2 regions of the Micromonospora sp. WMMB235 genome follow, and region 1 is predicted to be linked to the other one. Evidence: predicted binding sites of a transcription regulator. Region 1 holds the regulator's gene; the other holds the start of a gene.

The links. The regulator HrcA, encoded in region 1, represses chaperone genes, less so after heat shock. The targets are predictions, from matches to a motif close to GGTTNGCACNCTCNNNNNGAGNGTGCNAACC.
Region 2: groES (co-chaperone GroES) is a predicted target of HrcA. The motif match lies at 1,623-1,653, and genes of this name have one in related genera.

What each region holds. Positions count from the first base shown of each region.
Region 1 is NZ_MDRX01000001.1:5,845,472-5,848,675, reverse strand. It holds gene dnaJ (molecular chaperone DnaJ) at 1-1,086, opposite strand, end outside; gene hrcA (heat-inducible transcriptional repressor HrcA) at 1,160-2,182, opposite strand; gene BFV98_RS31610 (DUF4870 domain-containing protein) at 2,415-3,026, shown strand; gene hemW (radical SAM family heme chaperone HemW) at 3,066-3,204, opposite strand, start outside.
Region 2 is NZ_MDRX01000001.1:5,223,711-5,226,914, reverse strand. It holds gene groL (chaperonin GroEL) at 1-1,105, opposite strand, end outside; gene groES (co-chaperone GroES) at 1,176-1,490, opposite strand; gene BFV98_RS23175 (methyltransferase domain-containing protein) at 1,745-2,977, shown strand; gene ybaK (Cys-tRNA(Pro) deacylase) at 3,033-3,204, shown strand, end outside.

The DNA of each region.
Region 1 (3,204 bases):
CTCGGCGACCTCCTCGCCGCGGGTCTTGGCGAAGTCGCGCAGCATCCGCTCCTGGTCGGCGTCGAGCTTGGTCGGGGTACGCACGTCCAGGTGCACGTAGAGGTCGCCCCGGCCGGTGCCGCGCAGGTGCGGTACGCCCCGGGCGCGCAGCCGCATCGTGCTTCCGGGCTGGGTGCCGGGCTTGACGTCGACCGTCTCCTCGCTGTCCAGCGTCTTGATGGTCAGCCGGGTGCCCAGCGCGGCCGCGGTCATCGGCACGGTGACCCGGCAGTGCAGGTCGTCGCCCTTGCGGGAGTAGACGTCGTGCGGCCGCTCGTGGATCTCGACGTAGAGGTCACCGGCGGTGCCGCCACCCGGCCCGACCTCGCCCTGCTGGGCCAGGCGGATCCGCATGCCGTCCTCGACCCCGGCCGGGATCTTCACGGTGAGTGAGCGGCGGGTGCGCACCCGGCCGTCACCGGCGCAGGTCGGGCAGGGGTGCGGGATGGTGGTGCCGTAGCCCTGGCAGACGGTGCACGGCCGGGCGGAGACCACCTGACCGAGGAACGTCCGCTGCACCGACTGCACCTCGCCCCGGCCGCCGCACGCCTCGCAGGTGGCCAGGTGGGTGCCGGCGGCGGTGCCGGCGCCGGAGCAGGTGGTGCAGAGCACGGCGGTGTCGACGGTGATCGGCGCCTCGACGCCGAACGCGGTCTCGTTGAGGTCCAGCTCCAGGCGCAGGATCGCGTCCGCACCGGGGCGGGTACGCGGACGCGGCCCCCGGCTGCCGCCCGCGGCGCCGCCGAAGAACGCGTCCATGATGTCCTGGAAGCCGACGAACGGACCGGCGCCGCCCGGGCCGCCGGGACCGCCCATGCCGCCGCCGCCCGGGGCGAGCGGGTCGCCACCCAGGTCGACGATCTGCCGCTTCCGGTCGTCCGAGAGGACCTCGTACGCGGCGTTGATGTCCTTGAACTTCTCCTGGGCCTCCGGGTCCGGATTGACGTCCGGGTGGAACTGCCGCGCCAGCTTGCGGTAGGCGCGCTTGATCTCGTCGTCGGAGGCGTCCCGGCTCACGCCGAGAATGCCGTAGTAGTCCCTGGCCACTGCGTTAGGTGTCCTCATGTTCGTCTCGCGTCGCTCCGGTCGTCGGCCGGAACCGGCCGTCGGCCCTGACTGGTCAGTTCTGGGCCAGCAGTTCGCCCACGTAGCGTGCCACGGCCCTCACCATGGCGATATTGCCGGGGTAGTCCATCCGGGTCGGCCCGAGCACGCCGAGTCCACCGACGATCGTGCTGCCCGGTCCGTAGCCGGTGCTGACCACCGAGGCGGCCCGCAGGTTGTCGAATTCGTTCTCGTCGCCGATGAGCACCCGGGTGGTGCTCGGCTCCGTCTCACCGATCAGCTTGAGCAGCACGACCTCTTCTTCGAGCGCTTCCAGGATGGGCCGCAGCGAGCCCTGGAAGTCGAGCAGGCCGCCCCGGGTGAGGTTGGCCTGTCCGGCCAGCGCGAGGCGCTCCTCGTGCCGTTCCACGAGCGTCTCCAGCAGCACGGTGGAGAGCGTGGTCATGGCCGGGCGCAGATGCGGCGCGGACTCCTCGACGAGCGCCTGCACCAGCGGCGGCGTCTCGGCGAGCTGGCTGCCGACGAGTTTCTCGTTCACCAGCCGGCGCAGGTCGGTCACGTCGTCGGCGGGCACCGGGGCGGGCAGCTCGACCAGCCGCTGCTCGACCCGGCCGGTGTCGGCGATCATGACGACCATGAGCCGGGTGGTGGAGATCGGCACCAGCTCCAGGTGGCGCACCTTGGAGCGGGCCAGGCTCGGGTACTGCACCACTGCCACCTGCCGGGTGAGCTGGGCGAGCAGCCGGACCGTGCGGTGCACCACGTCGTCCAGGTCGACGGCGCCGACCAGGAAGCGCTCGATCGCCCGGCGCTCGGCCGGGCTGAGCGGCTTGACCCGGGACAGCCGGTCGACGAAGAGGCGGTAGCCGCGGTCGGTGGGCACCCGGCCGGCACTGGTGTGCGGCTGCCGGATGTAGCCCTCCTCCTCCAGCACCGCCATGTCGTTGCGCACGGTGGCCGGCGAGACGCCGAGCTGGTGCCGCTCGACCAGGGCCTTGCTGCCGACCGGTTCCTGCGTGGCGACGTAGTCCTCGACGATCGCGCGCAGCACGGCGAGTTTGCGGTCGTCGAGACCCATTCCCCACCTCCTGACGCACCTCGGCCGGGCCGGCACGCGGCATCCGCCGGGCGGCTGGCACTCGACTGTAGCGAGTGCCAGTCTACGTCGGCACCCCCGCCGGCGCGATGATCGCCCGACGGACCTGCGGTGCGGCCCACCACACAGCGCCGCCCACCAGGGCCGAACAGCCGGTCATCGTCGGTCTGTGTCGCTCTGGTGCGAGTTGACCGGTGCCCCTACCGTGGCGACCATGACAGAACCTCCTCGCCCTCCAGGGGCAGGGGACTCCGGCCCCCAGCCCGACCCGTCGGCGCCCTACGGCTCGTCGCCGGGCAGCGAACCGCCCACCGCTCCACTGTCCGGGGCGCCGGGCACCGGCGGCTATCCCCCGCCCGGTGACTATCCGCCTCCGGGCGGCTACCCGCCCCCCGGTGGTTACCCTCCGCCGGGCGGCACGCCCGGCTACGGCGCCGGCTACCCCGCCGGTGGCGGGTACGGCCCCGCCGCGTACGCCAACAACGACGAGAAGACGTGGGCCCTGGTGGCGCACTTCGGTGGCGCCGCGGGTGTCATCGTCGGCGGCGGTCTGCTCGGCTGGGTCGCCCCGCTGATCGCGATGATGACCCGCGGTCAGCAGTCCCCGACGGTCCGCGCCCACGCGGTCGCGGCGCTGAACTTCCAGATCACCTGGACCATCGCCAGCGTGCTCGCCTGGGTGATCACGGTCATCACCTGCGGGATCCTGTTCTTCGTCCCGATGCTGGTCTGGCTGGTGCCGCTGATCTTCGGAATCATCGGCGGGGTCAAGGCCAACGAGGGTGTGCTCTACCGCTACCCGATGACCTACAACTTCATCAAGTGACACCGCCGGCCGGCCGAGGGGGCGGCCGGCCGGTGCCGGTCACGGCAGCAGGTCGCGTACCACCGCGTCGGCCAGCAGCCGGCCGCGCAGCGTCAGCACCACAAGCCCTCGCGCGTACGCCCCGGCGTCGAGCAGCCCGGCGTCCCGGGCCCGCTCGGCGCCCGCCCGGCCGGGCTCG
Region 2 (3,204 bases), 620 kb from region 1:
TCGCCAGCCGCTCGGCCAGCTTCTCCCGGTCCCACTCGGAGTCGGAGGCCTCGATCTCCTTGCGGATCTGCGCGACCCGGTCGGCGACCTCGGAGGCCTGCCCGCCACCGTCGACGACTGTGGTGTTCTCCTTGTCGACCACGACGCGACGGGCGGTGCCGAGCACCTCCAGGCCGACCTGGTCGAGCTTGTAGCCCAGCTCCGGGGCGACCAGCTCGGCGCCGGTCAGGATCGCCATGTCCTGGAGCATCGCCTTGCGGCGGTCGCCGAAGCCGGGGGCCTTGACGGCGCAGACCTTGACGGTCTTGCGCAGCGCGTTGACCACGAGCGTGGACAGGGCCTGGCCCTCGACGTCCTCGGCGACGATGAGCAGCGGCTTGTTGTTCTGGAGAACCTTCTCCAGCAGCGGCAGCAGCTCCTCGATCGCCGAGATCTTCTGGGTGGTGATCAGGATGTACGGGTCCTCCAGGACCGCCTCCTGCGCCTCCAGGTCGGTGACGAAGTTCGGCGAGATGAAGCCCTTGTCGAACTGGAGACCCTCGGTCACCTCCAGCTCGGTGGTGAGCGCGGAGCCCTCCTCGACGGTGATGACGCCGTCGCGGCCCACCTTCTCCATCGCCTCGGCGATCAGGTCGCCGATGGCGGCGTCCTGCGCGGAGACGGTCGCGACGTGCGCGATCGACTCCTTGCCGGCGACCTCGACGGCCTTGCCGAGCAGCGCCTCGGAGACCTTGGCGGCCGCCGCGTCGATGCCCCGCTTCAGGCCGGTCGGGTTGGTGCCGGCGGCCACGTTGCGCAGGCCCTCGCGGACCATGGCCTGGGCCAGCACGGTGGCGGTGGTGGTCCCGTCGCCGGCGACGTCGTTGGTCTTGGTCGCCACCTCCTTGACCAGCTGCGCGCCGAGGTTCTCGTACGGGTTGGTGAGCTCGATCTCCTTGGCGATGGTCACGCCGTCGTTGGTGATCGTGGGCGCACCGAACTTCTTGTCCAGGACGACGTTGCGCCCGCGCGGGCCGAGGGTGACCTTCACCGCGTCCGCGAGGGCGTTGACACCGTGCTCGAGCAGGTGCCGGGCGTCGTCCGAGAAGCTGAGGATCTTCGCCATCAGTATCCCTTCGAAGCGACGTCGCCCCGGCCCGGCGAGCCGGACCGGGGCAACGACACTGATCGGTTGCTTACTTCTCGATGACCGCGAGGACGTCGCGGGCGGAGAGCACCAGGTACTCCTCGCCGGCGTACTTGACCTCGGTGCCGCCGTACTTCGAGTAGAGGACGGTGTCGCCGACCTTCACGTCGATCGGCACGCGGTTGCCCTTGTCGTCGATCCGGCCCGGGCCGACAGCGAGGACGGTGCCCTCCTGCGGCTTCTCCTTGGCGGTGTCGGGGATCACGATGCCCGAGGCGGTGGTGGTCTCGGCCTCGTTCGCCTGGACCACGATGCGGTCCTCGAGCGGCTTGATCGCAACCTTGGTCGCGGTAGTCACGGGCATACCCTCCCGGGTACTTGGTGTCGTTGCCGGCCGGCATGCCGACCAGCGTCAATCTGCCACATGCCACCGGGCGGGGCCGTCGTCGCGGGTGCCGGTCCGCCTGGCGCTCAACCCCCGGGCACGAGGCTCGGGCGTTGGCACCCTCAGGGTGAGAGTGCTAATCGCAGGTTATTCCTCGGCTAGCACTCCGTCAAGGAGAGTGCCAACGCGTCGCCCTCCGTGTCGCGCCGGAACCGGGCCGGGAGAATGAGCGCGTGGATCTCGACCAGCTCGCCGCGCTGCGTACCCCCGAGGGGTCGGCCGCGCTCGCCGCGGCCGAACGGGTGGCCGGCGGCGACCCGCTGGCGGCGGCGGCCGCGCTGCGTTCGGCCGGAATCCCCGGCGGGCTCGCGGCGGCCGCACTCACCCAGGCCGAGCTGCGCCGCCGGGCGGCCGGCAAGTTCGGCGCGGCGGCGGCCGGGATGTTCCTCACCCGGGCCGGGCTGGAGCAGGCCACCCGCCGCGCGGTCGCCGACCGGCGCGCCGCGCGGCTGCGGGCCGCGGGTGTGACCACGCTGGCCGACCTGGGGTGCGGGCTGGGGGCCGACGCGCTCGCCGCGGCCCGCGCCGGCATCCGGGTGTACGCGGTGGAGGCCGACCCGGTGACCGCCGCGATGGCCGCCGCGAACGCCGAGGCGGCCGGGCTGGCCGACCTGGTGACTGTCGAGCGCGGTGACGCCACGGCGTTCGACGCGACAGGGGTCGACGCCGTGTTCTGCGATCCGGCGCGGCGGCGGGCCGGCACCGGGCGGCGTGTGTTCGACCCGAACGCCTACTCGCCGCCGTGGGACTTCGTCACCGGCCTGGCCGCACGCGTGCCGCGCACGGTGGTGAAGGTGGCGCCCGGGCTGGACCACGCGCTGATCCCGGCCGGCGCCGAGGCGGAGTGGGTGAGCGTGGACGGCGACCTGGTCGAGGCCGCGCTCTGGTGCGGCGAGCTGGCCGAGGTCCCACGCCGCGCCACCCTGCTGCGCGAGAAGGAAGGGCCCCTTCTTAACGCCTCCGGTAGTAAAAGGGGCCCTTCCTATCACCTCACCGGGACCGGTGCGCAGGAGGCGCCGGTGGGACCGGTGCGGCGGTTCCTCTACGACCCGGATCCGGCCGTGGTGCGCGCGCACCTGGTCGCCGAGCTGGCCGCCGACCTCGACGCCACGCTCGCCGACCCGTCGATCGCCTACCTGTACGCCGACGAGGCCCGGCCCACGCCGTTCGCCCGCTGCCTGGAGATCACCGACGTGCTGCCGTTCTCGCTGAAGCGGCTGCGCGCCCTGCTGCGGGAGCGGTGCGTCGGCCGGGTCGAGATCCGCAAGCGCGGCTCGGCGCTGGAGCCGGAGAAGCTGCGCCGCGACCTGCGGCTGTCCGGTGACGAGGCGGCCGGTCTGGCGCTGACCCGGGTGGCAGGCGACCCCACTGTGCTCGTCTGCCGGCCGGTTCCGGCCGGCGGTTGACCCCGGCTCACGTTTCCGGCTCGCGGTGTCGCGGCGCGCGGGTTAGCTTGAGCCCGTGGCGGGCCCTGGCACTCCGGCGATCGCGTTGCTGAGCAAGCGGAAGATCGCCCACAGCACCCACACCTACGACGTCTCGCCGGACGCGCCGAACTACGGTGCGCTCGTGGCGACCGCGCTCGGCGTGGCGCCGGAGCGCGTGTTCAAGTCGCTCGTCACCGAGGTCGACG